2 regions of the Pradoshia sp. Z6_59 genome follow, and region 1 is predicted to be linked to the other one. Evidence: riboswitches for the same ligand, from Rfam matches in the RefSeq annotation. Region 1 holds a riboswitch; the other holds the start of a gene.
What was found. Region 1 has a riboswitch for lysine ahead of AC4D4B_RS08235 (amino acid permease). Riboswitches for the same ligand answer to the same signal wherever they lie in the genome.
Positions count from the first base shown of each region.

Region 2: linked by a shared signal. The riboswitch ahead of AC4D4B_RS03885 (Na+/H+ antiporter NhaC family protein) and the one ahead of AC4D4B_RS08235 (amino acid permease) in region 1 are both predicted to bind lysine.

Region 1 covers NZ_JBZCPP010000006.1:67,365-79,767, reverse strand. The annotation lists gene AC4D4B_RS08245 (peroxiredoxin family protein) at 1-136, opposite strand, end outside; gene gntK (gluconokinase) at 297-1,835, shown strand; lysine riboswitch at 1,939-2,139, shown strand; gene AC4D4B_RS08235 (amino acid permease) at 2,272-3,711, shown strand; gene cdr (CoA-disulfide reductase) at 3,904-5,553, shown strand; gene AC4D4B_RS08225 (hypothetical protein) at 5,711-5,851, shown strand; gene AC4D4B_RS08220 (MFS transporter) at 5,988-7,256, opposite strand; gene AC4D4B_RS08215 (helix-turn-helix domain-containing protein) at 7,409-8,614, shown strand; gene AC4D4B_RS08210 (right-handed parallel beta-helix repeat-containing protein) at 9,143-10,417, shown strand; gene AC4D4B_RS08205 (nitrous oxide reductase accessory protein NosL) at 10,414-10,914, shown strand; gene AC4D4B_RS08200 (ABC transporter permease) at 10,985-11,797, shown strand; gene AC4D4B_RS08195 (ABC transporter ATP-binding protein) at 11,794-12,403, shown strand, end outside.
Region 2 covers NZ_JBZCPP010000002.1:341,398-353,800, reverse strand. The annotation lists gene AC4D4B_RS03905 (branched-chain amino acid ABC transporter permease) at 1-816, shown strand, start outside; gene AC4D4B_RS03900 (branched-chain amino acid ABC transporter permease) at 830-1,798, shown strand; gene AC4D4B_RS03895 (ABC transporter ATP-binding protein) at 1,773-2,552, shown strand; gene AC4D4B_RS03890 (ABC transporter ATP-binding protein) at 2,552-3,259, shown strand; lysine riboswitch at 3,595-3,775, shown strand; gene AC4D4B_RS03885 (Na+/H+ antiporter NhaC family protein) at 3,922-5,502, shown strand; gene AC4D4B_RS03880 (hypothetical protein) at 5,602-5,883, opposite strand; gene AC4D4B_RS03875 (hypothetical protein) at 5,967-6,230, opposite strand; gene AC4D4B_RS03870 (glycosyltransferase family 2 protein) at 6,491-7,234, shown strand; tRNA gene AC4D4B_RS03865 (tRNA-Gly) at 7,356-7,426, shown strand; gene AC4D4B_RS03860 (B3/B4 domain-containing protein) at 7,484-8,173, opposite strand; gene queG (tRNA epoxyqueuosine(34) reductase QueG) at 8,257-9,396, shown strand; gene AC4D4B_RS03850 (amidase domain-containing protein) at 9,467-10,333, shown strand; gene trmL (tRNA (uridine(34)/cytosine(34)/5-carboxymethylaminomethyluridine(34)-2'-O)-methyltransferase TrmL) at 10,406-10,882, shown strand; gene nfsA (oxygen-insensitive NADPH nitroreductase) at 10,990-11,727, shown strand; gene AC4D4B_RS03835 (hypothetical protein) at 11,932-12,159, shown strand; gene AC4D4B_RS03830 (PrkA family serine protein kinase) at 12,309-12,403, shown strand, end outside.

The DNA of each region.
Region 1 (12,403 bases):
GACCTTCCTTAACTCCTGTTTGAGTCAAAACTGGTATAGATTCCTCTGTAATAGGCTCTTTTTTTGTCTGTGTGTAAATAAAAAGAAATATGAGCAAAAAGAATGGAACAAGAATGGCAATTGTTTTATTCTTCAATATGTAAGAAGCCTCCTGTTGTCGTTTTTAGTTAGTAGAAAGTATGTGCAAGCCGTGAAAAAAATAATCAATGGCTGTCAAATTGTGTTAAGTTGTTTATAAAAATATGAATAAAGGTAAGAATCTAGTATTGAGCTTTTAGGGAAGTGAGGGAAGATAGATGTTTTATATAGGAGTTGATATAGGAACCACCAGTACAAAGGCTGTATTATTTTCGGGAGACGCATCTGTAATCAGCACCTATCATGTAGAGTACCCGTTATATAGCCCGACTCCGCTTACAGCAGAGCAAAATCCGGATGAGATCTTTCATGCTGTACTTAATGCAATAAGAGGAGTAATGGTCCAAAGTCAAATAAATCCTGACGAATTGTCTTTAGTATCCTTTAGCTCGGCAATGCACAGCGTAATTGCAGTTGAGGAAAATGGGAACCCATTAACTCAATGCATTACATGGGCTGACAGCCGTTCAAAGAAGTGGTCCGACTATATTAAAAATGAGAGGAATGGGCAAGAAATTTATCGGAGAACTGGAACGCCAATTCATCCGATGTCTCCTCTTACAAAAATCACTTGGTTGGTAAATGATCATCCCGAATTAGCGGGTAGGACTTATAAATTCATTTCCATTAAAGAATATGTCTTTTATAAATTATTTGGGCAATATGTGATTGATTATTCGGTTGCTTCAGCAACAGGAATGTTTCATCTTGAAAATTTAGAATGGGATTCTGAGGCACTGGCAATTGCGGGTATTACAGAGACCCATTTATCTAAACCAGTTCCAACTACATACTATTTATCAGGCATGGACTCCGCTTATGCAGAGGAAATGGGGCTGCCCAGGGATACTCCATTTGTAGTAGGAGCCAGTGATGGCGTTCTCTCCAATTTGGGTGTCAATGCGATTGATCCAGGGATTGTGGCTGTTACAATTGGAACAAGTGGAGCCATTCGTACAGTAACAGATAGGCCGATTACGGATGAAAAGGGCAGAATTTTTTGCTATGCATTGACGGATAAGCATTGGGTGATTGGCGGACCGGTTAATAATGGGGGTATGACTTTCAGATGGCTAAGAGATGAGCTGGCTTCAGCAGAAGTAGAAACAGCTAAACGCCTCGGAATTGACTCGTATGAGGTACTCACCAAAATAGCTTCAAAAGTAGCACCGGGAGCAGATGGACTGCTGTTTCATCCATATTTGGCAGGAGAGAGAGCGCCCATTTGGAACCCTGATGCCAGAGGATCGTTCTTTGGACTTGGACTTCATCATAAAAAGGAGCATATGGTCAGAGCGGTGCTCGAAGGAGTCATTTTTAATCTCTATACAGTCTTATTAGCTTTGCAGGAATTGATAGGAGTACCGACCAAAATCAGAGCAACGGGGGGATTTGCGCGTTCAGAATTATGGCGGCAAATGCTTGCGGATATTTTTAATCAGGAAGTGGATGTACCTGAAAGCTTTGAAAGCTCTTGTTTAGGGGCTGTTGTACTCGGCAGATATGCACTTGGTGAAATTGACGATCTTTCCGTTGTATCAAATTATGTGGGAACTACGCATGTCCATACGCCGATTAAAGCGAATGTAGAAAGATATGAGGAATTATTGCCCATTTACATCAATATATACAGAAAATTGGAGTCCGAATATAGCAGTATAGCTGCTTTCCAAAATAAATGGATTAATCATAAATAATTCGTTTTAAATAACATTGTCGTATAGTATTGACAGCATTCTCATTTTCACTGTATCCTTTATACAGGAATAATAATTTTATACAAATCCTCATCGGACTAAAAGATGAGGTAGAGGTCGCGGATTTTATTAGTAAACTAAACGAGAGCCGGAAAGCTTGCTGACTTTAGTTGAAAGGAAAATCTGCCGAAGCGCTCTTTTTTTTCCGAAGAGAGCAGCTGGGACTGTATCCGAACAGGTGCAGGACTGTCATGGAATATATACTTCGTGATAGGTATTTATTCCATGGAGAACTATCCATTTATTGTCTGGTGTGGCTAATCATAAAATGTTGCACACCTTAACAATAAGGTGTGTTTTTTATTTGGTTTATTTACACAGATATGGATAATTCAAAAATAGAGAGTAACATGACAGCTTTGGAAGGGGAATTATCGTGAACAACAAGAAGGAATTGGGTTTTTGGATTTTAACGGCATTTGTAGTCGGCAACATGGTTGGGTCTGGAATTTTTATGCTGCCGCGTACGTTGGCCGAAGTAGCTAGTCCTGCCGGAGTAGTCATGGCATGGGGCTTAACAGGATTAGGAGTATTGACTATTGCACTGGTTTTTGGAAATCTGGCTATTCGGAAGCCACATTTAACAGGTGGCCCTCAGATTTATGCTAAGGAATTGTTCAAGGAAAATTCCTTAGCCTCTAGATTATCTGGTTTTATGTCCACATGGGGATATTGGATTGGTAATTTTGCTGGTAATATTGCCATTATCACAACGTTTGCAGGGTATTTATCTACCTTCTTCCCAAGTTTAACGAGTACGGCTGAACTGTTCAGTATAGGGAATTTTAGTCTAAAAGTAGGAAATGCCTTAACATTCCTTGTCTGTACAATCATGCTCTGGGGCGTTCATTTCTTTATTATGCGAGGCATTGAGAATGCCGGTAAATTAAACTTTGTTGCGACTGCGGCAAAAGTACTTGGATTTGGATTATTCATTGTAATTGGGCTATTTGCCTTTGAACAATCTAATATTATACCGTTTGCGGAAACTCGTATGATCGATGGGGAGAGTCAGGGATTACTCAGTCAGGTAAATTTTGCTGCTGTCTCTACCTTATGGGCTTTTTTAGGGGTTGAATCCGCGGTTGTATTCGCATCAAGGGCGAAGAAAAAAGCAGATGTAAAAAGAGCGACCGTTTTAGGGCTATTAATTGCCTTGGCTATCTATATGGGAATCAGTACTCTTGTTATGGGATTATTAACACAGGATGCACTTATTCATTCAGAAAAACCATTAATTGATGCAATTGAAACAGTACTGGGACCCATTGGTGGGAAAGCATTGGCAGTCATTGGGTTGATCAGTTTATTTGGTTCAACAATTGGCTGGATCTTATTAAGTGCTGAAATACCGTATCAGGCAGCAAAACAAGGTTTATTTATACCTAAGTTTTTGCAGGTCAATAAGCGTGGGATTCCTAATTTTTCCATGATTGTTTCGAATGGTTTAGGTCAATTATTTATCTTCTCAACTATTTCAAATTCGATTGCTCATGCATTTGACTTCATTATTTATATTGCGACACTATCTTATTTAGTTCCATATTTAATTTCCTCCTCATTCCAATTGAAATTAGTTTGGACTGGAGAGACGTATAAATCTAATGAAATGCGTTCACGAATTATTGATGGTACCATAGCCGTATTGGCGACGGCATATTCCATATGGGTAATCATCAAAGGAACGGCTGATTTAAAAACATTTATTTTCGGTGTTATCCTTCTGGCAAGTGGTATCCTGTTCTATCGTTTACTGCCTAAAAACATGGAGGAAGTTAAACAACACGAGAACTATTATTTGAAAAAATCTTTTTAGCTGTAATGATAAGCAAATCCATTCTTAAAAGAGTGGGTTTGCTTTTTTGTATTATTTAAAAGTATAACGGTGTAATGGAAACTTTTTTCGGGGAGTAATGATAGAGTTTAATCATGTAAGTTTGATAAATTGACATACCCAATAGGGTATATTACGATTGGATTAATCGATGAATTAATGGAGGTCTATAAAATGAAGATTTTAATTGTTGGCGGTGTGGCAGGCGGAGCATCTGCTGCGGCAAGGCTGCGTCGTCTAAGCGAAAAAGATGAAATCATGATGTTTGAAAAAGGTGAATATATTTCATTTGCGAATTGTGGTCTTCCATATTATATAGGAGAAGTTATCCAAAATCGTAATAAACTGCTTGTTCAAACGGTTGAAGGAATGGGTCAACGCTATAATTTAGATATACGCAACTGGACAGAAATTATCAAAATCAATCGTGAGCAGAAGACTGTCATAGCCAGAAAAGCAATGACAGGCGAGGAATATGAGGAATCCTACGATGTGCTAATACTATCTCCGGGTTCAAAACCGGTTCGTCCAGCCATTCCGGGAATCGATGAGGCTAAATCTGTTTATACACTTCGGAATGTTCCTGATACGGACCGGATCAAAGAAAAGGTGGATCAGGATAAACCTGAGAAGGCTGTCATCATTGGCGGTGGGTTTATAGGAATTGAAATGGCCGAAAATTTACGGGAGCGCGGCATAGATGTAACAGTTATTGAGATGGGAAATCAGGTAATGGCACCAATTGATTTAGAGATGGCTCAAATGGTTCACACACATTTACGGGACAATGGAGTTCATTTAATCCTTGAAGATGGTGTATCATCTTTTGAAAAGAATGGTCGTATCATTCGGTTGAAAAGCGGTAAAGAAGTAGAAACAGATATGATTCTTTTAGCGATTGGTGTTCAACCCGAAAGTACCATCGCGAAAGATGCCGGCCTCGAGCTTGGGGTTCGGGATGCGATAAAAGTAAATGAGCATCTGCAAACATCAGATCCATCTATCTATGCAGTCGGAGATGTCATTGAAGTAAAGGATTATATTAATGGAACGGATACTTATGTACCGCTCGCTTGGCCTGCCAATCGTCAAGGGCGTTTAGTGGCGGATCATATCCACGGGAAAGAAAGTGTTTATACCGGAACATTGGGTACTTCCATAGCGAAGGTGTTTGAGTTGACCGTTGCTTCTACAGGAAGCAACGAAAAGATGCTAAAATCTTTAGGTCTACCATATGAGGTTGTACATGTGGCACCAAGCAGCCATGCTGGCTATTATCCAGGTGCTTCCCAATTGCATTTAAAACTGATCTTCGATAAGGAAACGGGGAAAATATACGGAGCGCAGGCAGTTGGAAAGGATGGAGTAGACAAACGTATAGATGTAATCGCGACAGCTATAAAAGGTGGCTTAACGGCATTAGATCTTCCGGATATTGAGATTGCCTATGCTCCTCCATATTCCTCAGCTAAAGATCCTGTAAATATGGCTGGTTACGCGGCGACTAATATTATTGAGGGAATGGTCAGCACAGTGCAATGGCATGAAATTGATGAGATAGTGGAAAACGGAGGTTATTTAATAGATGTCCGCTCACCGGCTGAGGTTGCTAAAGGAGCAATTGCCGGCTCGGTCAATATTCCCGTAGATGAATTGAGAGAGCGGTTATCAGAGATTCCAACTGATAAAGATTTGTATCTTACATGTCAGGTAGGTATGAGAGGTTACTTAGCTACCAGAATACTTGAAGGAAACGGCATTAAAGTTAAAAACCTTGATGGCGGGTACAATTTATATTCAAAAGCATTTCCTGAAGAGAAATAATAGTAAATGAGAGTTGGAGCTCCCTTCATTCGATAATGTAGATTATCGCTATGGAGGGAGTTTTTTTGTTTAAAGAGATTTATTTGCTGAGACGGTTTATGTGATGGATCGGATTTAGAGAAGACTAAATATTGGGGTTAATCCTACATATATAGGTATGCGTCTAAATGTAGTTTGGCTGGATTCAAAGACGAATCGGCTGGAATCAGGCTTAGATTGGCTGGATTCTCAGAGAAATCGGCTGGATCAAAGCATAGATTGGCTGGAATCAAAGTCAATTCGGCCGGAAGCTAGCTGAAAACTCAATCAGAATTACTTCGTTAAATGGCAAACTGACTGGATATCCCTTTAATCTGCAGGATAATCTCATATGCCAGTAAAAACTAAAAAATGCCCAGCTGGATATGACCCAGATGGGCATTTCCTCTTTTTCATTAACTCGCTAATTCGACTTCTTCTGGTTCTTTGATGTTTTTCGTAGCAAGAATGTTAATTAAGAGCAGTGAAAATCCAGTGATGAGCGGTATATAAAAAGCTGGTATGTAGTCAAGCAAGATGCCGAAAAGGATCATCCCAAGCGGTGAGATCGCAGATGCAATCGTTTCAACTAATCCGAAAATACGTCCTAGATAGTGGGGCGGGGTTGTACGTTGTATTAGTACATGAATGGGAATATTTACGATCATGATGATAGAACCAATCATTCCAAGGATGATGATATAGTATCCGACATTAGCAATCTCTGAAGTCATTTTGAGAATAGGAGGCAAGCCAATCATAATGACAAGTATTGCTAAACCAATTAAGCCCAATCTGATTTTCTTTAATTTATCTTTCATTTCAGGGCGTTGTGAAATGATTAATGATGTGATGAGTGCTCCAACAGAAACCATCGAAGCAGCAATTCCGTATGATTGGGAAGAAAAATCCAGTGATGTGTTCAGGATGTAGGGGATTGCAACATTTATACCCGCAAAGAAGAAGTTAATCCAAAGCGATACTTTGAGCAGGGAGAATAAAAAATCATTTTCTTTTAAATAGGAGAAGCCTTCAGCCAAGCTCTTCATGAATTGCGTCTTTTCCTGTTGTTCCGCTTTCTCAGTGTACAGGTTGAAAATAATAAATAATTCAATTATACCGGCAAGTATGAAGGTGATTCCAGTTAGCAAAATGATTTCCTCAATTGCTAAGAATCCGTATAGAATACCAGCTATGATTGGACCGAGTATACCGGCAAGCGATGATGCGGATTGGTTTAATGAGCCTGCCTTTTGTATCGATTTATTCCCAGCCATTGAGGGAATGGTTGAAGATGCAGTCACAGAAAAGAAGGTGGAAAAAATCCCTAGTAGAACTTCTGATGTATATAACAATGCAAGTGAGAGCCCTAAGAAGTGAGAATAACCAATCATAAAAAACATGAGTATTCCGCTAAGAATTTCGGTCAAAATAATGATCGTTTTACGATTAAAGCGATCAGCAAGGGTTCCGGCAATTGGCCCAAATATAATTCGGGGAACAGAGGCAAACACAAGAGCAAGTGCAAAACTTGTACCTGAACCTGTAATTTTTAAAATGTATAATCCGATGGCGAATGAATAGATGCTTGCACCAAATAACGAAATAAATTTTCCAATAAAAAATAATAAAATATTCCTTGCGCTTAATCTCTCTTGTTCTGCTTCGGTATAACGTACACTCATGGGCTTTTCTCCTTTAGTTTAAAAGTTTAATATCATTAAACTTATTATATAAATACTAATTTTTGGAAGTCAACAAAAAGTTTAAAATAATTAAACTTTAATTTGTGAATCGGAAGTATTTACCGTATACTTTCCATAAGGAGGGGATAACCATGCTGGGCAATAAAATTAAAACGTTACGTAAAGCTTTAGGGATGACCCAATCCGAGTTGGCTGGAGATCGATTGACAAAGGGAATGCTGAGCCAAATTGAAAACAGTAAAGCAACGCCATCGGTGAGCACACTAGAATATCTTGCTCAACAGCTTGGTTGTGAACCTAGTGATCTTCTGAATGAGAAAGAGGATTATTTACCTTTATTAAATGAAATCAAGAATGATAAGAAACAAGAAAACTATTTAGCTATTTGCGATAAATTATCTAAGCGGGTTTCTGAGAATTTACCACGTAGTGTAATTGAAGCGAAATTATACAGTTTATATGCAGAAGCAGGCTTTCAATTGGATAAACCAGATATGAAAAAATATATTGAATTAGCAGCTTCTTATTTTCAGATGAATTCTTTGTTCTTAGACGGTGCTGAAACATTATGGTTTTATCATCAATATTGTTTGTGGCATGGAAAGTGGGATGAATCTTTAATCATTTTGAGTGAAATCAGAAAATTCTACTCTGGTAATGGACTTGAAGAAAATACCGTATTTCAATTGAAGCTTTTATTGGATGAAGGAATCGTCTTATCAGCGTTAGAAGAATATGAAGAATCCCATTTAAAATTGCAGGAAGCCATCACATTGTCCAAAGAGACGAATGTCTATTATCGTATGGATGATATATACAGGATTGCTTCCAATTATCCGCTTGTGATGAGAGATGATAAGGAGTTTCTTAGATTAATCAGTAAGTCTCGGGAATATGCAATTTTTTCGGAAAATAAGATTGCATTAATGATGTTTCCACTTTTATATGCGGTTTATCATAATGAAATAACAAAAGACTACAAAAAAGCTATTTACTACCTAGAAGAATTTGCGATTAATCCGGAAAAGATAGACGAACTTTATTATCTGGAATATGGGAAAGCACTATATGGTCTGGGAGAAATTGATCGAGCTTTGGAAAATCTACGTAAATGCCATCTATCCGGTGCTTTGGTGCATCCCATCGATGTAGGAATGGTGCAATCTGCAGGAATCTATATTGCTCTTTGTTTAAATCAACAGGGCCACAAGGATGAAGCCCTGGAGCAAATTAATAAAACTTATGATTTATTAAAGAGTATGCCGAAATCTATTTATTATAAAAGAGCTGTTGAGGTTAGAGAAACATTGCTAAATGAAAAGGGAACTGTACATTGAACATATATATGGCTGTTCATTCAGTTCCTTTATTTTTATCCATCTGTTTTCAAAGGTTTAGATCTCATTTATAAACGCTTCATGTAACCATACAATGTTGTTTGGACACGATGATTATGATGATTTTGACAGATGGTAGTGTATTTTTATTTAATGGTTCCAATCCATTCATTTCTGGTATTGAGATGTCCATTAAGATTTTCGGTTAGTTTACTTACTCGCTCAATTCCAGTTTGCATCGTCTCAATTCTACGGGTCCTTCTACTATCCCCTTAGTTTATTCTCATGAAGGAGAATAAACTTCTACAATAATAGGTTGTTAGTAATTTCACTCATTAACCCTCAAGGCTGATACATATAAGGATCTTCATAAAATAGCTCCATATAGATATAGGAATGATAGGCTTGATAGCTTTATACTGGAAAACAGAATTATTTTTCTAGTAAAATAATTATATAAAAGAATATGATTATACCATTAACTGCTTAATGTGGAGCGCACGATTGATTGAAAAAGGTGGGTTATTGATGAAGAGGTTACGCATCTTTTTAGTGTTTGTAGCATTATGGATTATATATGAACCGAGTAGTTTCGCAGAAACAACTCTGCAGCAGCAAATTGACCAAACGCCCGTTGGAGGAACTTTGATTGTTAAAAGCGGTACCTATGAAGATCCGGTTTCTATAAATAAGCCAATGACCATTAAAGGAACAGAGGATACAGTGCTGAGTTATACAGGAGAGGGGTCCTTTATAAACATTTCTGGTAAGGATGTACAGATATCAAATATTGAAATAGAGGCAACTCGCTTACCAATTGATGAATCTGCGATTGTGCTGGCTGGAAATCATCATAAACTTAACGATCTCACAATCAGATCAGCTGGGACTGGTATTAAACTGGATAAAGCGAATCATGTAAGTGTACTAGAAAGTTCATTTACAGGAACGTCTGAAGGCCATGCTATTAATCTATGGGAGTCAAATTACAACACATTCAGTAAAAATTCAATACGTAATGTTCAGGATGGATTTTATGTAGAATACAGCCATCATAATACATTTAAAAACAATAAAATTCAGGATGCCCATTATGGGGTGCATTTAATGTATTCCAATTCCTGTTTGATCGAAGGGAATGAATCACTCAATAACTTTACGGGTGCCATGATCATGGGTGCGGAAGATGCAATCGTACGTAAGAATACATTCGCTGAAAATAATGAAAATGTGAATTCTCAGGGTTTGTTACTATACGATTCAAGGAATGTTACGGTTGAAACAAATGAGATTCACAATAATCGGATTGGCATATTTATTGAAAAGGCCAATATGAATACCGTTAAGAATAACAGGCTGCAATCAAATTTTGTAGGTATTCAGTTTAAAGAATCAGAGGAAAATCGGATTAACCGAAATGATTTCCTGGGTAATGTGAATGATGCCCAGGCCATCGAAAGTGAAGGGAATCAATTGGATGGGAACTACTGGGACGCATCAGCGAAAATAGATTCAGACGGAGATGGTATAAGTAATTTAATCTACCGAGCCGATCCTTATTTTCTGGCTTTGACAGAGGAAGTTCCCGAGTATCAGCTCTTTTTCCAGGCACCGGGAATAACAATTCTGCAAAAAATGCTGAAAAGTACGGATGAAGAGCTATTAACAGACTCAGCTCCCTTAATGGAATCTATCCAATCAAACAATCAAAAAAATCATGCTGATCTGTCAGTATGGATAGTCAGCGGATTATTGTTTATAGGCAGTTTATTTCTATTCATAAAAGGGAGGAAACAACAATGAAACACTCATTATGGAAAACTGCGTTAGTCGGAATTGGAGCAGTTATGCTTATGTCTGCCTGCGGTAATGAATCGGCTGAGCCAGTGGAAATTGATCCAAAGACTGACACATGCGCAAACTGTAATATGTCGGTTGCGGATAATCAGCATGCAACAGAAATTATCCTAACAGATGGTAAAACATTTGTTTTTGACGACATTGGCTGCATGTTTAACTGGACAGATGAAAACGAGGAAAAGGAAATTGAAAAGACCTTTGTACGTGATTATCATTCTAAAGAATGGATAGATGTTGAAAATTCCTATTTCGTTTATGGAGAAGAAATCAAGACACCAATGTCATACCACGTGATTTCTTTTGAAGACCAATCAAGTGCTGAAGAATTTGTTGAAGAATCAGGAGGAAGTTTATTATCCTACGACGATTTACAAAAACATGATTGGAAACAGCATAAAGAGATGAATCATAATGAAACGGACAGTCATGGCCATAGTTAACAGGTAAAGAAAAACAAGGCAGCCGGCATGGTTGCCTTTTATTTAGATGTCGTCACGGGAGGGAAGAAGGATGTGGAACATATGGAGCTCTGAATGGAGAATGACTTCGCGAGGCCGTTCGTATTATTCAATCGCCATTCTATGGATTGTTGTCATTTCTCTTTTATTGGCATTGGAGCGGACAAATGGAGCAATCTCAGGATATACAAATATTACAGGAACAGTTGTTAATATTATGTTATATATATTGCCATTATTTATGTTGATTTTTGGCTCCTTTTCAATAGCTAATGAAATGGAAAATGGTCAATGGAGATTATTATGTACGTATCCATTAGATGTCGTCTCCTACTTTTTTGGTAAACTGGGAGGCCAATTTACTGCCCAGGCAGTGTGTTTTTCACTTGCATATTGGCTGAGTATGATAATTGGATTGTTGACTGGGATTGATATTTCATTAACTTGGATGCTTGTTCTTTTTCTATTTAGCATGCTGTTAATCTTATTTTTCCTGACACTTGGCCTTTTTATAGGGTCATTTGTAAGCACAAAATGGCAGGCACTTACTTTATCAGTGGCAGTCTGGTTTCTTCTTATCATGATATGGCCGACTGCGTTAATCGCTGTTTTAGGTGCTTTACCTTATTCAATGATAGGAGTGCTTATGAAAATTGCGATGATCGTAAATCCAGCAGAATTCTTACGCTTTTTCTTGGTAATCAGATTGGATGGCGGTTCTATCTTCGGTCAAGCCTATGATGGATTGGTTCCGCTATTTAATGAAGGAATTGTATGGGGAGTACTATTCTTATACGCCTTTGTATTTATTGCCGCGTTAGGCTTTATTGCAATTTGGTTTTTAAAAAGGAGAAGAGCACAATGACAAGGTTAGAAGTGACTGATATCTCAAAACACTATAAAACCGATACAGCGTTGCAGCCATTTTCGTTGGCAGTGCAGGAAGGCCAATGTGTTGCTTTATGCGGAGGAAACGGTGCTGGGAAAAGTACTATCCTGAATATTTTAGCCAGTATCTCTTCCCCTTCAGCCGGAACGGTTTTGTTGGATGAGGTCAATATGACTGCACAAAATAAAGAATATGTATCATTGATCGGTTATATGCCTGATGAATTTTATGCTCAGGGTGATATGAATGTAGAGGAGTTTATGTCTTTTTATGCTGCTATCCGAGAGGTTTCCAATGATCGAGTGAGAGATGTGATTGATCGTTTGGGATTAACCGGCAAGCGGAAAGAGCTCGTAAAAAATCTTTCTAAAGGCATGAGACAAAGGCTGTTATTCGGCCAATCGATTTTAGCTGAACCCAGACTTTTAATTATGGACGAGCCGACCAATGGACTCGATCCTTACTGGATTAATGAATTTATAGATATCATCAAAAAGCTTAAAGAAGCAGGCACAATAACGATTTTCTCTACTCATATGATGGATGTTGCCGCAGAACTTGCCGACAGGGTGTTATTCATTG
Region 2 (12,403 bases), on a different contig from region 1:
CTCGGTTATACGATGGTGTATGGAATTGTAAAATTGATTAATTTTGCACATGGCGATGTATTTATGGTTGGAGCTTTCATCGGCTTTTATGCAATTACGTTTATGGAATTATCTTTTTTTCCCGCACTGCTTCTTGCCATGGTTGCCTGTGCTATCTTTGGAGTTTTGATTGAACGGATTGCGTACAAGCCTCTGCGTAATGCGACTCGTATTGCGGCACTCATTACAGCCATTGGGGTTTCCTTATTAATCGAAAACGGGATGATCCAAATCAGGGGAGCGCAGCCTGAAGCATATCCAAATAATGTTCTGCCAACAGATTCAATAGATATTTTTGGAGTTACGATAAAAAGTCAATCACTGATGATTTTGGGTGTTTCACTCTTTCTGATGATCGTCCTGCAATTTGTTGTTCATAAAACCAAAATTGGCCGGGCGATGCGTGCAGTTTCATTTGATGCAGATGCTGCTAAATTAATGGGAATCAGCGTAAACAATACAATTTCTGCTACGTTCGCAATCGGATCAGCACTTGCCGGAGCAGCGGGTGTTATATTTGGGACCTACTATACAAAAATAGAGCCATTAATGGGAGTAATGCCGGGACTTAAGGCTTTCGTCGCCGCGGTCCTTGGAGGAATTGGCATTATTCCGGGTGCCATGGTAGGCGGTCTGTTGCTTGGTGTAGTAGAGGGGTTGGTAAGTGCCGCCGGTTTATCTTTATGGAGGGATGCAGCTGCATTTGTTGTCCTCATCTTGATATTGATTTTTATGCCGCAGGGCTTGTTCGGAAAAAACAGAAGAGAAAAAGTGTAAGGGAGACATGGCGATGGCAATTCTTAAGAAGGTTAAAGGTTTTTGGCTCTCTATTTTACTCTCATTCGTCTTGTTTATCGTGATACAGGTTCTCATTACAGGCGGATATTTAAATGCTTTTAATACTAATCTAATTGTGACAATTGGAATTAATATTATTTTGGCAGTTAGTTTGCATCTAATTATTGGTATCACAGGCCAGTTCTCGATTGGACATGCTGGCTTTCTGGCAATTGGGGCATATGCTTCTGCTGTCATGTCTATGATGCTAGAGGTCTCATTCTTATATGCTTTATTAATGGGAGGGATTGCAGCGGCCTTGGTAGGCATGCTTATTGGGATCCCAAGCTTGCGTTTAAAGGGAGATTATTTGGCAATTGCCACTCTTGGATTCGGAGAAATAGTCCGTATTATTTTCCTTAATATGGATTCAGTTGGTGGAGCAAGAGGAATGATGGTCACGCAAATGACAACCTGGCCTTGGGTTTTTGGCTGCTTACTAGTGACTATTATAGTAATTCGGAATTTCACTAATTCTACTCATGGTCGCGCTTGTATATCTGTGAGGGAAGATGAAACAGCAGCCGATTCCATGGGCATTAACACAACCTATTATAAAGTGGCTGCCTTTGTCATTGGATCCTTTTTTGCCGGCATTGCCGGTGGTTTATATGCTCATAACTTTTATATTATTAATCCGTCAACCTTTGGTTTCCTTAGATCGTTTGATATTTTAATATTCGTCGTGCTTGGGGGATTGGGCAGTATGTCAGGTTCTGTGATTGCAGCAATTCTCTTAACATTAATTTCTTCCTTCCTATCAGATTATTCTGATACGCGGATGATTCTTTACAGTATTATCTTAATCGTGACAATGCTGTACAGACCGCAGGGATTGATGGGTACAAAGGAAATCACCTCATTTTTCAAAAGGAAGACAAAAGGAGGCATGAAGGATGCAAACCGACAAACCACTGCTTAAGGTTGACCAAATTGGAATTCATTTCGGAGGGTTAAAGGCTGTAGCAGATGTATCTATGGAGCTGTATCCGGGTGAACTATGCGGCTTAATAGGACCGAATGGAGCAGGGAAAACCACCTTTTTCAACCTTTTAACAGGTGTGTACGTACCATCAGAGGGAACCATTCATTTAAATGATGATAAGTTAAACAAATTACCGCCTTATAAAATTACTAGAAAAGGAATTAGCAGGACATTCCAAAATATTCGCTTGTTTGGAGATTTGTCTGTCATTGATAATGTTAAAGTTGCTTATCATTCGCAGGCTAAACATTCTATGTTCAGTTCAATTATACGAATGCCTAATCATTTTTCGGGAGAATTGGAAATGGACCAAAAAGCTGTGGATTTCCTGAAGATCTTTAATCTGGATTCTTATCGGGATGAAAAAGCCAAGAATCTTCCGTATGGAATGCAACGCAGACTTGAAATAGCCAGAGCCCTAGCAACGGGTCCGCGGTTACTGCTGCTGGATGAACCGGCAGCGGGTATGAATCCGAAGGAAACAAGTCAGCTGATGGAGTTAATCAGCTTAATACGTGAAAAATTTGATTTAACCGTACTTCTGATTGAGCATGATATGCAGCTTGTGATGGGAGTATGTGAACGTATTTATGTACTTGATCATGGACAATTAATCGCACACGGAACACCGGATGAAGTCCGCAATAATCCCAAGGTTATAGAGGCTTATCTTGGCGAGGAGGTTTCCTGATGCTAAAGGTTGAAGATATTAATGTTTACTATGGAAATATTCAGGCATTAAAAGGCGTCTCTTTTCATATTGATGAAGGGGAAATTGTTACCTTAATCGGTGCAAATGGGGCTGGAAAAAGTACATTGCTTAAAACTGTTTCAGGTTTACTTAAACCGAAGCAGGGGCAAATCATGTATCAGGGTAAATCCATAGCTGGAAAAGCAGCTCAAATGATTGTAAAGCAGGGAATCTCACATGTACCAGAAGGACGGCGGGTTTTTGCCAATATGACAGTGGAAGAAAATTTACAGCTTGGTGCTTATTTACGTAAGGATCGAGCTGGGATTAAAGAGGATATGGAGAAGGTATTTGATCTTTTCCCCAGGATGAACGAACGTCTTAAACAGCCGGCAGGAACTTTGTCAGGTGGGGAACAACAAATGCTCGCAATGGGAAGGGCATTAATGGCTAAACCAAAATTGCTCTTACTCGATGAACCTTCCATGGGATTGGCTCCACTACTGGTTAAAACAATTTTTCGCATAATTGAAGAAATAAATAATGCTGGAACAACTATTCTTTTGGTTGAACAAAATGCTAATTTGGCTTTATCGATTGCCAACCGTGCCTATGTAGTGGAGACCGGCAAAATCGTCCTCTCGGGTTCGGCAGATGAGTTAACCTCAAGTGAAAAAGTAAAGATGGCCTATCTTGGCGGACATTAAATGTGAATCACTCCTCTGTAAACTTTTACAGGGGAGTTTTAATTTTGTATGGGTTACAGAAACGTTTGCGGTTAACTGGTAATCATGAACGGATGTGGTAATGTTGACTGTATCTAAGACTACATAGGTTTAATGAAGAAAATGATGATTATCTTCGTCATCAACGGATACTTCACTGTACATGCTGTCGATCGGGTTACCCATTAAGCAATTGAGTCAGCCTGCATCCTAATAATTAATCAGATAATTGTAAAAAAATACACATCTATTCCACATTGTGAACAGGAATGTAATTTGTTATATTAGAATAACAATTAGATAGTACCTTATCATTCCGATGGGGTAGAGGCGCAGGATTCAAGAGTAAGCTATGTGAGGATGACAACAGAGAGCATAGCCGAAAGGGGAAACTGCCGAAGCAAGTTGATTAGTCAAAAATGAATTTGCTGGGGTTGTTTTAAATAAAAGCAACACTGTCATTATAAGAGGTTCTTATAATGAGGAGCTACAGGTCGTGATGGAGAAAGAAAAGCTGATACAGGGCTGCGGTAGATATTTCTCTATTGCAGCCCTTCTTTATTTTCTTTTGCATAAAAGGTAAGAGCGCAAGGGTCAGCACTCACGACGAGTTCCCCTTATTTATTTGGAGGAGGAAAAAAGGAATGGAGTCGACAGTTTATACGCTTATTCCCCCACTATTGGCAATTCTAATGGTGGCTATAACAAGGAAGGTTTTGCTTTCACTTGGTGTGGGGATTGTAGCATCAGCTTTTATGCTTACTGATTTTAATATTGGTGAGACATGTATCCTTATATGGGAAGCAGTAAAGGGAATCTTCATATCAGATGGATCACTCAATGTATCAAATATATATATTATTTTATTTTTGCTCATCCTGGGCATTATTACGGCTTTTATTTCAATTTCCGGTGGGAGCCGTGCTTTTGGTGAATGGGCGATGAAGCATGTTAAAACAAGAGTTGGAGCTCAGCTGGTAGCTGCATTACTTGGGATACTCATCTTCATTGATGATTATTTCAATGCTTTGGCGGTTGGCCAGGTAGCACGTCCGATTACAGATAGACATCAAATACCGAGAGCTAAGCTCGCCTATTTGATTGACTCTACCTCAGCGCCTATCTGTGTAATTATGCCAGTATCCAGTTGGGGGGCCTATATTATTGCACTGATAGGAGGAATTTTTATCACTCATGAGGTGACAGAATACAGTTCCATATCAGCGTTCATTCAAATGATTCCAATGAATTTTTATGCGATTGCAGCGTTGGCGATGGTATTCATTGTGATTTATCGAAATTGGAATATTGGTTCGATGAAAGTACATGAGGATAGAGCGGTAAAAGAAGGTATTCTTTATAATCCGTCCAAAACAGTTCCAGGTGAATTAAAGGAAGATTTACCGAGAAGTACAACAGGCAGGGTAGGAGATTTGGTAATCCCTATTGTAACTCTTATTGTAGGCACAGTGGCTGCGATGCTTTGGACAGGTTATCAAGCAGTTGCTGGACATGCGACACTTCTCACCATTTTTGAAAATACTGATGTTACTAAATCATTAGTTTTGGGTGGTACAATTGGAATTATAGTAACAATCATTATGTTTTTACGACAAGTCTTTGTTTTGCATGGAATATCTGTAAAGGTATTCACAGTAGGAGTAAAACACGGAATCGGCTCCATGCTGCCAGCAGTTTATATTTTATTATTTGCCTGGGCACTCGTTGATTTAATCGGCAGACTTGGAACTGGCCAGTATTTGGCTGGACTAGTACAGGATTTAAACTTAAATGTATCCTTTCTTCCATTACTTTTATTTTTAATAGCTGGATTGATGACATTTGCTACGGGTACATCATGGGGATCATTTGGTATCCTGCTTCCGATTGCTGGAGAAATTACAGCAGCAACAGATATTTCGATGATATTGCCGGCGATGGCGGCTGTATTGGCAGGTGCGGTATTTGGTGACCATTGCTCACCAATTTCCGATACAACCATTCTTTCTTCTACTGGTGCCTGTGCGAATCATATTGATCATGTGATGACTCAAATTCCATATGCTTTAATCTGTGCGGGTATTGCGATGGCAGGGTATATTGTTCTTGGATTTACAGGAAGTACACCTATGGGATTGATAACGATCATGATTTTGCTGGTATCTTTTATATGGCTATCTAAGCCTAAAAAGAAAGATAAATTAGAAAACAGTATGATTCATTAATAGATAGGATGGCTGGATACCGGTCATCCTTTTCTTGTTGACTGTGAAAATAATAATTTGATATTTGATACATAAAAGTAGACCATGATTGATGTCTACTTAAAATGTTACTTCTCCTGTTATAATCCCTATAAAAATAATAGCAATAAAAAAGGCTAATATGGAAAGTGCAAGTTTATTAAATAAAGGGATAGATTTTAGACGTTTTTTTAACTTATCAGAAAGATGGAAAGTGGGAATTAGTATAGAAATTCCAATTATAATGGCTAGTAAATCGGTGTAAGTAAATGGCTTACCAATATAACTGTCTAAATAAAAATTAGTCAGGATAAACACGCTAATTAGTATACACTGTATACCTAAATATTTAATAAGGTTCATTTTTATACTCTCTTCTTGGTAAAAATTAGCTAAGATAAAAGATTAAATAAAGCTCTTAAGATAATTGTGGGTTTAGAATTGATTTATTTTATCCGCACAAATTTCCCAATAGTAGTGATGATTATTCCGCATATCAAGGCAACGGCGATGAATGTAATTAGAAAAAACAAAGGAGAACCAGCTGTTCCAAAAGCCACTTCACTTTGGATTATTTCTATATTTTCCCATTCATTAGTGATATCGGGTTTATAAGTCTTTGTAGTTATATAGCCTACGATTAGGGATCCACCAATATAGATTATATGAATCACAAATGAAACAACCAATGATTGAATAATAGTTTTCATTTAAACACCCCCTTAACCACCTTTTATTTCCATTATAATCCATGTAGGTTATTTCAGTAAATAGTACATGTATCAAGTCTGGATGGAGTCTGAAAAACCCAATTGAAGTGTTTAATACATGAATAAAACGGATAAATATTATTATATTTATATAATAATTTAAAATTCAGAGAGTTATATAACTTTTAGGATAAATTTTATCAGGAGTGTGAGGAATCGTGAGAAGCAGTATTCCATTTAGGTCATTGGTATCTATTATCATGCCAAGCTATAATTCGAAGGTTTTTATCCGTCAAACTATAGAGTCAGTTAAAAAGCAAAGCTATGAAAACTGGGAATTAATTATTGTTGATGATGCTTCGACTGACAATAGCAGGGATATAATAAAAGAGTATCTACTGGATGATTCCAGAATTAAATTAATTACCCTGCAGGAGAATGTCGGTCCGGGCGAAGCCAGAAACATTGCTATTCAGGCAGCTAAAGGACATTATATTGCCTTTCTAAATAGCAAAGATTTATGGGCACCGAATAAATTGGAAAAGCAGCTTGAATTCATGGAAGCGCATAACTTAGCATTTAGTTACACTGATTATCAATTTATTGATGAAGAAAACCAAGCATATGAACCTGTTATTGAGATGCCGGTTCACCTTACATATCAAGACCTGTTAAGAGATACCACAGCGATTGGCTGCTCAACTGTCATGATCGATAAATATAAGGTTGGCAAAATTCAATTAGTACATAACCGAGATATTCCTGAAGACTTTGCCCTTTGGCTTTCTATATTGAAAAGAGGATTTAAAGCGAAGAGGCTAAAAAATGTCTATGTTTATCTTAGAAAAAGTAATGATGTTTTGGAAAATAACAATTACCAAACGGCATCAAGAATCTGGTCGTTATATCGTCAAGTAGAGAAATTAGGTGTTTTTGAATCAGCTTTCTGTTTCGTGAATTATGCAAAACACGAGGCGAAAAGAAATCGAAGCTTAAAAGAATAAGCAAATTGGCGCCCAACTAAATGAGGGTGCCACTTTTTACGTAAATAAAAAAAACGCGATTTTTGTCGAAAAAAGGTTGAATTCAAGTGAACTTTCTGCTAGTATAATATTTATCTTCTTTGCGGGTGTAGTTTAGTGGTAAAACCTCAGCCTTCCAAGCTGATGATGAGGGTTCGATTCCCTTCACCCGCTCTTGAATTGTTAACAACGCAGTGTTTCGTAACTTAGGAGTACGAAGCATTGCGTTTTTTATATTTTAATAGTATTGCATTCTTGGCTCAATAGATGGATGGCAGATTCTCCTCCATGGACTTGAATGAACATCTTGGATATCGCGTGCATGATTTGCTGAGCTTGTTCAATGGTGATTTCTGGATGAAAATAAATGATATGCAGTGCATCTGAAGTTCGGTCATTCACACTTGTGCGTACAGAATCAACATAAGGGCTACCAAAAGGGCCTTCTTGATCAAAAGAACCTATAATACCCTCCAATTTATTTACACGGCCATTTAATCCCTCATAATTATCCTCAGTAACACCAATTCGAAATTCTACATCACCTTTCACGGCGGATAAATCATATATTCCCAATGGACACGTATATTGCAGGGAGAAAAAATTATTGAGAGCAATCGCTGAATTGCCTGACGGCGTGTATGCTTCTTTTTTGACTCGTCTAAGTAAGGATTCTGCTGAGGGGCGGTAACGAGATGGATCACTTCCAGTTTGTTTAAATACTTTCCTCCATGATACAATCCCTTCGTATGCATCCAAGGATTTACTCTCTAGTTCAGTATGTAAATGTTCAATATAGAGCTGAAGGCGTCCTACCAGCATCGGGGGAATGGAATCAGCAACAATTTCGTGATAGCGGATAATACCGAATTTTACATCGCCCGCTTTTTCGAATAGCTGGCGATCTACATGAATTTGCATAAATTTACACCTCCAAAATGATTGGATATAGTTTACCATACATATAAGAGTTATTCATATTCACAGAGAAAGGAGAGGCTAAGATGGATTTTCAAAAACTCAAAGATGAGCTTATCGAATATAGCAAGACAATAGGAATTGATCAAATTGGATTTACATCAGCTGATCCTTTCCAGGTTTTAAAGAAAAGACTGATTGATCAACAGAACCTCAATTTTGCATCGGGTTTTGAAGAGCCAGATTTAGATAAGAGGACTAATCCAAGAAGGCTAATGCCGGAAGCGCAATCTATTATAGCTATTGCTGTAGTTTATCCATCGAAACTCAAGGATGCCCCTAAAAGTAAAGTGGGAGATAGACGGGGCATTTTTAGCCGCTCTTCTTGGGGACTAGATTATCACTATGTAGTGAAAGATCGCCTGAAGAAGCTTGAAGCTTTTATATTAGAGCGCATGCCGGATTCTCACTTATCCTCTATGGTTGATACAGGTGAGCTAGTTGATCGGGCCGTAGCAGAGCGGGCGGGTATAGGCTGGAGCGGCAAAAATTGTTCGATTTTAAATGAAGAATTTGGTTCATATATGTACCTTGGCGAAATGATTACAAGCATTCCATTTCCTCCGGATACTCCAATGGAGGATTTGTGCGGAACCTGTACAAAATGTTTGGATGCCTGTCCTACCGGTGCGCTGGTTCAGGGAGGAAAGATTAATGCAAAGCGATGTATATCCTTCCTGACTCAAACGAAGGATATGATTCCTTATGAATTCAGAGATAAAATGGGCAATAGAGTATATGGATGTGATTCCTGTCAGACATCATGTCCTTATAATCGCCGTATAGATTTTCATAATCACCCTGAATGTGAATCTGATCCCGAGTTGGCAAAACCTCAGCTTGTTTCTCTTTTAAGCTTAAGTAACCGCCAATTTAAAGAGAAGTTTGGCAGTGTCTCAGGTTCTTGGCGTGGGAAGATGCCGATTCAAAGAAATGCTATTATCGCATTGGCACATTTTAAGGATCCAGAAAGTGTTGCTTCAATTAAAGAATTGCTGCAAAAGGATCCTAGGCCTGTTATCAGGGGTACAGCAGCATGGGCGCTTGGAAAAATAGGTTCCCAGGAAGCAATGTCCGTATTAAAGGATTGTTTAAAAGAAGAGACCGATCAGATGGTCGTAGATGAAATAAATAATGCCCTAGAACGCCTTATGTTACCGGAGTAGCTTTTTACTCCGGTTTTTTGTATGTATTTTAGTCATTCATCATACTTTTTAGAGAAGGAGTGGTGAATGGATGAAAGAGCAACTGCAAAAACTGGTCGAGGAGAGAATCCAAAAACTCAAAGAGAATACATCCTCAAATAAGACAGATAATATGGAAAGCTTACTGAAGAAGCAGGCGGGCATGCGAAAACGCAATGGAGAAATAGTGAAAGTCATGGCAAAAGGACATGTGAAAAAAATTAAGGAGCGGGAAGATGTCGTCGATGCGATATATGAGACTCATTGGAAGCTTGTAATGAAGCAAGGAACACAATTTTACATGGAAGAACATGTGGAGCTTCGTAAAGCTTCCTTTAAAGGAACTAAACTCCTAATAGATCAGAAATTAAATGTTAAACCTCAACTAATGGAACAAGACCTCCTGAGGAGTTTAGATCTTACTTCCTCGCGTGCCAAGATTGCCTATAATCGGTTAAAGGCGGTTCAATACGCCGAGAGATGGTGGAATTCCTTTAATCCCACCTACCCACAATTCACTGATGATTGTACGAATTTTATATCTCAATGTTTGTATGCAGGTGGCATACCGATGTGGGGTAAACCTAATCGTTCAAAGGGGTGGTGGATAGAAGAGAAAAGTAATTGGAGCTTTAGCTGGACAGTGGCACATGCTTTTATGCTCATGTTAAAGGCAGCTTCTTGGACGAAGGAAGTAAAGAATCCTTCCCAATTAATGATTGGAGATATTATTTGTTATGATTTTGAAGGGGATGGCAGGTTTAATCATAATACGATTGTGACCGGAAAGGATGAATATGGCTACCCATTGGTGAATGCTCATACAACGAACAGCCGTATGAGATACTGGAATTATGAAGATTCTACTGCCTATACGCCTAACATCCAATATAAATATTTTCATATAATAACGAATTAGGTCTTCCATTTTTGGAAAAAGAGAAATAGTGTTATAATGAAGGCTGCTTATACTAACCAGAGGTGAGGAAAAGTGTCTTTACATATTGTTTTATACCAACCATTAATCCCGGCAAATACGGGGAATATTGCCCGTACATGTGCAGCTACTGATACAACCCTGCATTTAATCCGTCCTTTGGGCTTTTCCACTGACGATAAAGCTTTAAAGCGTGCCGGCCTTGACTATTGGGAGCATGTAACTATTATTTATTACGATTCAATTGAAGAATTTTTTGAAAAGAACAGTGGTGGAGAGTTCTTTTATATCACAAAGTTTGCGAAGAATTATCATAGTGATATCTCATATGAAGATACCGATAAAGATTACTACTTTATCTTCGGCCGAGAAACGACAGGTCTGCCAAAGCATTTATTAGAGGAACATCCTGAAAGAGGATTGCGTTTACCTATGAATGATACTCATGTTCGTTCGCTTAATTTATCGAATACAGCAGCAATTGTTATCTATGAAGCGTTACGCCAACAAAATTATATTCATTTGACATAACTTCTCTTTCTAGAGAAGTTTTTGTTTTATAAAGAGTTAAACAAAATTTTAGATAACACTTCTATAATTTGTTATATTTGTACTACGTTATAAAGGAGCTGAGTCCAGTGAATGAAACGATTAACCTATTAAATAATCACCGATCGATTCGTAAATTTAAAGAGAAACCTCTGTCCAGGGAGCAGGTTGAAACAATTATAAGTGCAGCCCAGTCTGCATCCACATCGAGTTTTGTTCAAGCTTATTCAATCATTGGGGTCAGTGATCAAAATAAAAAGAGACAATTAGCGGAGCTGGCAGGTGGACAATCGTATGTTGAACACAATGGATATTTTCTAATGTTTTGCGCCGATTATCATCGCCATAAGATAGCTGCTGATATGGAAGGTATGAATATGGATCGCAATCTGGAAAGCATGGAAACATTCATGATTGCATTAATTGATACAGCATTGGCTGCACAAAATGCTGCCATTGCAGCTGAGTCTATGGATCTTGGTATTTGTTACATCGGTGGTATACGGAACAATATCGAAAAGGTATCTGAGCTTTTAAAATTGCCAGATCGTGTTATTCCACTCTTTGGAATGGCTATTGGCTATCCAGATCATGAATTTGATCTTAAACCGCGCTTACCACTGAAAGCAGTCTTTCATGAGAATGAATACGAGGACAAGCAAGCAGAACTCGAAGAATACAACGAAATTATCTCTGCTTACTATAATGAGCGTACAAACGGATTGAGAAATGATAAATGGACAGAGCAAGTCGTTGATATGTTAACTAGTAAACAACGTGAATTTATGATGGATTTTGTTAAATCCAAACACTTTGCGCTCAAATAAATAAAAATACAAATACCCCTCACTTTGAGAAAAAAAGTGAGGGGTATTTTGTGTTTTGTTGCTATGGGACGTGGTTATTTTAGTCTTTGTTCCTTAATGCAGTCGTTTCAGCTTTTTAGTTAATCTAGCTTCGGGGCCTAGCTCCTCGAGACATAAGTGTAGCCACTACGGGAGGAAAGAGCATCTCCCTACGTGCCTCCTCTTATGCTTGTCGGAGGCCAACAGGATGTTGGTCACAAAGACGTTGCCACACGATGTGGCGTTCTTAGTCTTTGTTCCTTAATGCCTCAGCTTTTTGGTTTAATTAGTTTTATCATTGTAGCCGCCGGTGAAGATGGCTGCGAGGAATGCTACGGATACGGCAATTATAATGGCAAGTTTCATTGGATGATCCTCCTTGTATGGATGCTTTGGAAAAAGTATACCATATAAGTTAATTTTTTCTCTACTGAGAATATTTTAGAAAATTATAAATTGGGCAATTCATTATGGATTCTTAAGGGGCTTACACATGTTTGGCTAAATACGTGCATACAGTATTAGTAGCAGCTGAATCACAGCTAGGGGAGGATTAATACTGAATGGATATCATTAAAAAAATAGAACAATTTAGAGAAGAAGAGGAAAAGCTGAAGTGGGAAGGGACATTCGGTGATTATTTGCAATTATTAAAGAA